Sinorhizobium fredii: one gene and its partners. The protein of the gene in region 2 interacts with the protein of the main gene of each other region in a pairwise test. Links are inferred from orthologs where the notes say so. Each region holds a gene or a part of one and is shown on either strand. Other genes may lie near its edges.

Region 1 (2,912 bases), on a different replicon or contig from region 2:
TACCGCCAGCCGCAGGAGCGTCGGGAGCGACGGCATCACCGCGGCCTCGCCGCACGTTTGACCAGGCCGTCGAGGCTGATCTTGCCGAGGATGGAGCCGTTCGCCGCCGCAACCGGCAAGGCAGAGCGCCCGGACCACAGGAGTTCGGAAAGGGCCTCGCGCTGGCTCAAGGCCTCCGGTATCGGCGTGCCCTCCGCCGCACCGGGTTCGACGGCGTCGCCTGCCGTCTCGATGGCCAACAGGCGGAATGGCCTTTCCGTCGCGCCGATCAGTTCCTCGACGAAAGGCGTTGCCGGGCGCACCAGCATCTCGGCCGGCGTTCCGTGCTGCACCACTTCGCCCTTGTCCATGACGGCGATCCGGTCGGCGAGATGGAAGGCCTCCTCCATGTCGTGGGTGACGAGGATGATCGTCGTGCCGAAATGCTTCTGGATGGCGAGCAGGTCGTCCTGCGCCTTGGCCCGGATGATCGGGTCGAGCGCACCGAAGGGTTCGTCCATCAGAAGCAGGTTCGGCTCCGCCGCCAGCGCCCGCGCGACGCCGACGCGCTGCTGCTGGCCTCCGGAGAGCTCGTGCGGATAGCGCGGCCCGAAGAAATCCGGATCGAGCTGGAAGAGGGTCAGCAGTTCTTCCACCTTGGCCTTGATCCGCGTCCTTTCCCAGCCGAGCAGCGTCGGTACGGTGGCGATGTTCTCGGCGACCGTGCGGTGCGGAAAGAGGCCGTGCCCCTGGATCGCATAGCCGATCCGGCGGCGCAGTTCGAATTCCGGCACCAGGCGATTGTCCTCGCCGTCGATCCGGATCATGCCGGAGGTCGGCTCGACCAGACGGTTGACCATCCTGATCAGCGTCGTCTTGCCCGAGCCCGATGTCCCGACGATGACGGTGATCGTATGCGGCATGACGGTGAGCGAAACGTCGCTCACCACCTCGGTTTCGTCGTATCGCTTGGTGACCCGGTCGAATTCGATCATGTGGCCTTGCCCCGGCTGTGTTTCGGACCCGTCACTTCGATCAGGGCGTCGAGGACGATCGCTGCGGCAAAAGCGAGCAGGACAGTCGGCACGGCACCAAGCAGCACGAGATCCATGGCCGTCTGGCCGATGCCCTGAAAGACGAAGACGCCGAAGCCGCCGCCGCCGATCAGTGCGGCGATGGTGGCAAGCCCGATATTCTGGACGAGCACGATGCGGATCCCGGCAAGAATGACCGGAAAGGCCAAGGGAAACTCGACTCGGGCGAGCCGCTGCCCTTCGGTCATGCCGAGCCCGCGAGCGGCATCGTTGGCCGCGCGCGGCACGCCGGCGAGGCCGACGACCGTGTTGGCGACGACCGGCAGCAGCGAATAGAGAAAGAGCGCGACGAAGGCCGGAGCGACGCCGATGCCGCGCACGCCGATTGCATGAGCGCCCGGAACATGCGTCGCAACCCAGCCGAGCGGGGCGATCAGGATGCCGAAAAGGGCGATCGACGGGATCGTCTGGATGGCGTTCAGGACATTCAAGAGCGCCGCCCGCAGCCGATCTACGCGATGGCAGAGAATGCCGAGCGGCAGTCCGACGGCGGTTGCCACGGCGAGCGATCCAAGCGCCAGCGTCAGGTGGCGGCCGGCCTCGGCCCAGAACGTCTCGGCACGACTCGCATATTCCTTGAGGATCGACAGACCATTCCATTGCCCGGTGGCGAGCATTGCGCCAATGAGCGCCAAGGCCCCCGCGAGGAATAGAAGCCGGAGGCCGGGTCCGGGGTTCAACCGAGTCAACGCATCGGCGACCAGAAGCGCAAAGGCAAGGACGAGTATCCAAAAGCCCGAGGCCGGCGAGACGCGGGCATAGGCATTGTCCGCCGGCGTCAGGCTGGCCGCAGCGCTGCCGATGAGAAAGCAGAGTGCGACGAGGGCCGCAAAGGCCGCCGCCATGCGCACGAGAACGGATGTTCTCAGGACCGCAACGATGGCACCGGACATTACAAGAGCAAGAAGTCCGTAGCCGAGCGACGGCGGCAATGCTTCCAGGATCGCCTTTCCCTCCCCCTGGACGATGCGGTTTGCCCGGAATGTCGCGAAGGGGGCAAGAAACGCCCCATAAAGCGCCAGAGCCGCAATGATTACGCCGAGCTTATCGATAATAGTAAGGGGTCTGCGCTCTATTTCCCGGATGACACCGATCGCCATGAATTGATCCGCTCGCCCCATCTTTCGCGGGGGTTGTCCGATCCAGCATCGGACAACCCCCCGTTCATCAGCCTACTTCAGGAAGCCGTTCTTCTTCAGAAAATCCTCGGCGACCGCCTTCGCCGGTTCGCCGCCCACCTGCACGCGGCCATTCAGTTCCTGCAGCGTCACGAGATCGAGCTTCTCGAAGACGGGCTTCAAAAGCGTCTCGATATTGGGATTTTCCTTCAAGATGGCCTCCCGGATGATCGGCGTCGGCTGATAGACCGGCTGCACGTTCTTGTCGTCCTCGAGGACGACCAGGCCGGAGGGCGCAATGCCGCCATCGGTACCATAGACCATTGCCGCATTGGCGCCGTTCGTCTGGTTGGCGGCCGCGGCGATGGTCGCTGCCGTATCGCCGCCCGACAGCGTGATCAATTGCTCCGGCTTCAGCGTGAAGGCGTAGGCGGTCTGGAATGCCGGCAAGGCAGCCGCGGAGTTCACGAACTCGGCGGACGCCGCCAGGATGACCTCGCCGCCGTCGCTGACATATTTGCCGAAGTCGGAAAGCGTCTTGAGGCTGTTCTTCTCGACCACCTCCTTGCGCAATGCGATCGCCCAGGTGTTGTTGGCCGGCGACGGTGTCAGCCAGACGATCTTGTTGGCATCGTAGTCAAGCTTCTTTGCCAGTTCATAGCCTTTGGCCGCATCCTTCCAGGCGGGATCGTCTGCCTTCTCGAAGAAGAACGCGGCGTTG
Region 2 (2,866 bases):
CGTTCCGGCGTCCGAGGTGCTGGGCTTTCTCAAGGAAAAGCATCCGCGATGAGCGTCGAGGCGGCATGGCTGTTCCTGGCGGAGCACTGGCTGTCGCTCCTCTCGGTCGTTTGCCTGCTGCTCCTTTCGGCCTTCTTCTCCGGTTCGGAGGCGGCCCTGACCGCAACCTCCCGGGCGCGCATGCATTCGCTCGAGGGCAATGGCGACCGGCGCGCCGGTCTCGTCAACCGGCTGATCGAGCGGCGTGACCGGCTGGTCGGAACGCTGCTCCTCGGCAACAACCTCGTCACCATTCTCGCCACGTCGCTGACGACCAGCCTGCTGATCCGCCTCGTCGGCAACTTCGCCGTGCTCGTCGCGACGCTCGGCATGACGGTGCTGCTCGTCCTCTTCTGCGAGGTGCTGCCGAAGAGCTGGGCGATCGCCTCTCCCGATCGGTTCGCCCTTGCCGTGGCGCCCATGGTGAAGCGCTTCGTGGCGATTGCCGGTCCGATATCGGCGCTCATAAACGGGATCGTGCGCCGCCTCCTGAACCTATCCGGCGTGAAGGTTTCCTCCGACCGGCCGATGCTTTCGGCCCAGGAGGAACTGCGCGGTGCCGTCGACCTGCTTCATCGGGAAGGGGCGGTGGTCAAGGCGGACCGCGACCGGTTGGGCGGCGTCCTCGACCTCGGCGAGCTCGAGGTTTCCGACATCATGATCCACCGCACCGCCATGCAGGCGGTCAACGCGGAGGAGCCGCCGGAGGTCTGCGTCCGGGAAATCCTCGGAAGCCCCTTCACGCGCCTGCCGCTGTGGCGCGGCTCGACCGACAACATCATCGGCGTTGTCCATTCGAAGGATCTGCAGAGGGCGCTCGCCGAGCCGGGTGTCGAACCGCATACCGTCGATATCGTCAGGATCGCGCAGAAGCCATGGTTCGTGCCGGACACGACCAATCTCACGGACCAGCTCAACGCCTTCCTCAGGCGAAAGCTGCATCTGGCGATCGTGGTCGACGAATACGGCCAGGTTCAGGGCCTCGTCACGCTGGAGGACATTCTCGAGGAGATCGTCGGCGACATTGCCGACGAGCACGACCTCGACATCCAGGGCGTTCGACAGGAGGCCGACGGTTCGATCGTCGTCGACGGTTCGGTGCCGATCCGCGATCTCAACCGCGCTCTTGACTGGTCCCTGCCGGACGAGGAGGCGACCACTGTCGCCGGTCTCGTCATCCACGAAGCGAAGAGCATTCCGGAGGAGCGGCAGGCCTTCACCTTCTACGGCAAGCGTTTCATCGTCATGAAGCGGGTGAAGAACCGGATCACCAAACTGCGCATCCGCCCGGCCGAGGAGGAGGCGGCAGGGCTCTGACCTCTACCAGCGCGTCGCTTCTCCGGGCGCGGCCGGCTCCACCGCCAGCGCATGCAGGCCGGCATCGAGCTCGGGCTTCAATAGGTCGTTGATGGCGCGGTGGCGCGCCACGCGGCTCATGCCGGCAAAGGCGCTCGCGACGATCCGGATGCGCAGGTGGGTTTCGCCGCCGCCGTCGAAGCCGGGCTGGTGGCCGGCGTGCAGATGGCTTTCGTTGATCACCATCAGCCGTTCGGGATGGAAGGCCTCCTGAAGCTTCTCTTCGATGCGGTTCTGCAGCGACATGCTTCCGTCCCATTTTCCTGTTGCTCTGGCGCCGCGATATGGCGCCGGCGATGCAAAATGCGCGCACAAAGCCAGCAACATTCCGCTTTGTCAATTCTTGTTGTGACCCGTCGCAAACCCCATAATGGCTGCCATGAAGCTCGATTCAAAATACTTCGATCGAATCCGCACGCGCCCCAAGGGGGCACAGGCGCGCGTGGAGCCGTCTACGCCGACGTGCCAGTGGGACGGCTGCGACAAGACGGGCGTGCATCGGGCTCCGGTCGGCCGAAATGCGGAAGGCGAGTATTTCCTGTTCTGCTTCGAGCACGTGAAGGAATACAACAAGGGATACAATTATTTCTCCGGGCTCTCGGACACCGAGATCGCCCGCTACCAGAAGGAAGCGGTCACAGGGCATCGTCCCACCTGGACGGTCGGCGTCAACAAGAGTGCCCGCAACGGCCCGACACAATCGCAGATGCGTTCCGGCAGCGCCGGCGCCCAGGCGCGCATGCGGGATCCGTTCGGCTTCTTCAACGAGGCGCGCGCCCGGCAGGCGCGGCACGAGCCGCGGTTGCGCAAGCTGAAGACGCTCGAGGCCAAGGCCTTCGAAACGCTCGGGCTCGCCGCCTCGGCAACCTCCGCCGATATCAAGGCCGCGTACAAGGACCTCGTGAAGAAACACCACCCCGATGCGAATGGCGGAGACAGGGGCTCGGAAGACCGTTTTCGGGCCGTGATTCAGGCCTATCAATTGTTAAAACAGGCTGGTTTCTGCTAACAACGCGGATTAAGACAGAAAACACTTTTGCAGGCGAATGCGCGGCTGCCGTCCGGCGGCCGCTCTGGAGACATGATGAGCAAGATTGACCTCGACATTTCCAACCTCCCCGATACGACGATCTCGGTCCGGGAGGCTTTCGGCATCGATACGGATCTGCGCGTTCCAGCCTATTCGAAGGGCGACGCCTATGTGCCCGATCTCGATCCCGATTATCTTTTTGACCGGGAAACGACGCTCGCCATTCTTGCAGGCTTTGCCCACAACCGACGCGTGATGGTTTCCGGCTATCACGGGACCGGCAAGTCGACCCATATCGAGCAGGTGGCGTCGCGGCTCAACTGGCCCTGCGTGCGCATCAATCTGGACAGCCATGTCAGCCGTATCGATCTCGTCGGCAAGGATGCAATCGTCGTCAAGGACGGGCTGCAGATCACTGAATTCAAGGACGGCATCCTGCCC
Region 3 (2,755 bases), 1.2 Mb from region 2 along the record:
CCCGAGTGGCTCCATGGCCATGGCGTTGAAGTTGGCAAAGATCACCCCGAACTGGAACATTGCCGCGGCGTAGAGGACCACGAAAATCGGTAGTGGCAGCGGTCCCGCGAGCGATGCACACATCCAGACGAAGCTCGCCAGGGTGAAGCCGAGAAGGGCGGCATGCGAGAGTGCCCGCATGCCGAACCGCCGCACGAGACGCGAATTGGTGAAGGAGGCGACCGCCATGAGTCCGGCAAAGCCCGCGAAGACGACCGGGAACCACACGCCGAGACCATAGATGCCGACGAGGACCTGCTGTGCCGAATTGATGAAGCCGAAGAGCGCGCCGAAGATCACGGACGTCGCCAGCGTATAGAACAGCGCCATCCGGTTCGTCACGACGATACGAAAGCCCTCCAGAATCGCAGACGCTGTGAACGGGCGTCGGTTTTCAGGAGCCAAGGTCTCCCGCAGGCGAACTGCGACGGGCGCCGCGACGGCAAGCGCGTAGAACGCGATCACGACGAAGATCATGTGCCATTCCGCAAAGATCATGATCAATTGGCCGATGCTCGGGGCGATCACCGGGACGATCATGAACACCATCATGACCAGCGACATGATCTCCGCCATTTGACGGCCGCCATAGATGTCACGCACGACGGATACGGTCACGACGCGAATGGCGGCCGCGCCGACGCCCTGCACGACGCGGAAGAACAGCAGCGCGGCGAATGTCGGCACGAAGACGATCGCGATCGCGCTCAGGGCATAGAGCGCCAGCCCGCCGAGGAGCGGCGCCTTCCGCCCGAAGCGATCGGAAAGCGGTCCGAAGAAAAGCTGTGCGAAACCCATGCCGAACAGATAGGCGGACAGGATATATTGGCGGTCGTTTTCGTCGCTGACGCCGAGGCTTGCACCAATTTCCTGCAGCCCCGGCAGCATGATGTCGATCGAAATCGCATTGATGGACATCAGCATCGCCATCAGGGCGATGAACTGGGTCTTGGTGAGGCCGGAAAGCGTCGCCGCTTGATCTATCGGTTTTGTCATTTCGGGAATCCCGCTGACCGTCCGCTCGGCGTCCGGCACAGAATGCGCCGCTGATATCGAGGGCGCAGAGTTCATCAATACTTTGATCGGTCTGTGAAATTTCAGGTCGAAGTCGAGCCTGCGCCGACTTCGATGCTATGAGTATACGGGTGCGAGAGAGTGCGCGCCCCAAGGCAATGTCTGCGTCGATCGCCCCCGTGGGGCAGTCGAAAATCTGCCGATGCGCGGTCGTGGAAGACCCCTCCGGAGCCGGTGAATTTCGTCGCCTGCTCAAGGAGTGCACCGAAATTTAGCCGAACGGCATATAGTTCCGGAATCAAAAAAGGCGGTCAGGCCGCCTTCTCCGTGCGCTGTTCCCTATTGCGGATGCTACGCAGCGCCCTTTACGGAAATGCCCTGTCCCTGAAGATGCTCCTGCAACTCGCCTGCCTGGAACATCTCGCGCACGATGTCGCAACCGCCGACGAATTCGCCCTTCACATAGAGCTGCGGAATGGTCGGCCAGTTGGAGTAATCCTTGATGCCTTGGCGCAGATCCGCATCGGCGAGCACGTTGATGCCCTTGTAGTCGACGCCGATGTAATCGAGGATTTGCACCACCTGTCCGGAGAAACCACACTGCGGAAACTGCGGCGTGCCCTTCATGAAGAGAACGACGTCGTTGGTCTTGATCTCGTTGTCGATGAAATCGTGAATTCCGCTCATGTTGTCTTCCTTCCTGGCCGGCTTCAAGGACCGGATGTCGCTTTGCTGCTTAAATAGCATGCATGGGCGCGGTTTTCACCCACCCAATTCGCAAAAATGTTGATGGTCCTCAAAATGTGGCTTTCAAACCACCTCAGGCGGAGCGGCGGCGCAGCTTGCTGCGGGATGCAGCGGTGCGGCGACGGCTCACCTGCTTCTTTGCCGGCTTGCGGATCGCGGCCTGGATGATCTCGGCAAGGATGCCGCCGGCGCCTGAGGCTTGCCTGGTACGGCGCTTCGTCCGCCGCGTCGCGGTTTTCCTGGCGCCGGTCTTCTTTAGGATCTCCTTCAGCGCACTGTCGACGACACCGCTGACGAGTTCCTTGATCAAGTCCGCCATAGGGACTCACTCCGGCGCGCTGGTCTGCAGGGCGAGCGCATGAAGTATGCCGCCCATATTTCCCTTCAAGGCGTTGTAGACCATCTGGTGCTGCTGCACGCGGGTCTTGCCGCGAAACGCTTCGGCCACGACTTCGGCGGCATAGTGGTCGCCGTCACCGGCCAAATCGCGGATCGTGACCTTGGCGCCCGGGATTCCGGCCTTGATCATGTCTTCGATATCGCCTGGTGTCATGGGCATGATATGCCAACTCCCTTGTTATTTTTCTGCGGGCGCAGGGGATGCACCCCCACTCGTAGCCTCAAGGGAACCACGATTCAGGGGCGGAAAGCAAATGATGATTTGACGGTTTTCCGCCCCGTCTGCCGTCAATTGTCCGGAGCCAGATCGCTGCCCATGTAGGTGGGGAACCAGGCTTCGTGGGCGGAACGCAATTCGTCTACCGAGACCGCCTTTGCATCGCCGAGTTTAACGGCTTCGCCTTCGGTCTTGCCGATAACCGGCAGGTCAATGCCAGCGACTGCCGCCCGAGCGACGACCGCATCGAGCTTGTCGGCAGTGACCGTCACGACATAGCGACCCTGATCCTCACCGTAGAAGGCCGCAATCGGATCGTTCTCCGGAGCAGCAATCGTC

Evidence for each region. The genes of interacting proteins can lie anywhere in the genome.
Region 1: the proteins of NXT3_RS16090 (region 2) and NXT3_RS28740 interact in binary tests that used the Escherichia coli proteins (3 or more experiments, as listed by UniProt). The link is inferred for Sinorhizobium fredii from one-to-one orthologs.
Region 3: the proteins of NXT3_RS16090 (region 2) and grxD interact in binary tests that used the Escherichia coli proteins (3 or more experiments, as listed by UniProt). The link is inferred for Sinorhizobium fredii from one-to-one orthologs.

Annotation. Positions count from the first base shown.
Region 1 is NZ_CP024310.1:1,083,684-1,086,595, forward strand. What follows is about bases 73-2,912. They hold NXT3_RS28740 (ABC transporter permease), read right to left. Parts: upstream 2,174-2,912; coding sequence 971-2,173; downstream 73-970. Other genes in these bases: NXT3_RS28735 (ABC transporter ATP-binding protein), read right to left, coding at 73-974; osmF (glycine betaine ABC transporter substrate-binding protein OsmF), read right to left, coding at 2,246-2,912. Outside these bases: NXT3_RS28730 (ABC transporter permease), read right to left, coding at 1-36; more of NXT3_RS28735, read right to left, coding at 36-72.
Region 2 is NZ_CP024307.1:3,269,029-3,271,894, reverse strand. What follows is about bases 1-2,794. They hold NXT3_RS16090 (BolA family protein), read right to left. Parts: upstream 1,642-2,794; coding sequence 1,360-1,641; downstream 1-1,359. Other genes in these bases: cobS (cobaltochelatase subunit CobS), read left to right, coding at 2,480-2,794; NXT3_RS16085 (J domain-containing protein), read left to right, coding at 1,766-2,404; NXT3_RS16095 (HlyC/CorC family transporter), read left to right, coding at 49-1,356; aroB (3-dehydroquinate synthase), read left to right, coding at 1-52. Outside these bases: more of cobS, read left to right, coding at 2,795-2,866. UniProt on the Escherichia coli protein: Transcriptional regulator that plays an important role in general stress response. Has many effects on cell morphology, cell growth and cell division. Acts by regulating the transcription of many genes, including dacA (PBP-5), dacC (PBP-6), ampC and mreB.
Region 3 is NZ_CP024307.1:2,041,475-2,044,229, reverse strand. Bases 73-2,755 are described here. They hold grxD (Grx4 family monothiol glutaredoxin), read right to left. Parts: upstream 1,741-2,755; coding sequence 1,405-1,740; downstream 73-1,404. Other genes in these bases: purL (phosphoribosylformylglycinamidine synthase subunit PurL), read right to left, coding at 2,488-2,755; NXT3_RS10155 (BolA/IbaG family iron-sulfur metabolism protein), read right to left, coding at 2,126-2,359; NXT3_RS10160 (hypothetical protein), read right to left, coding at 1,874-2,119; NXT3_RS10170 (multidrug effflux MFS transporter), read right to left, coding at 73-1,035. Also shown: more of NXT3_RS10170, read right to left, coding at 1-72. UniProt on the Escherichia coli protein: Monothiol glutaredoxin involved in the biogenesis of iron-sulfur clusters.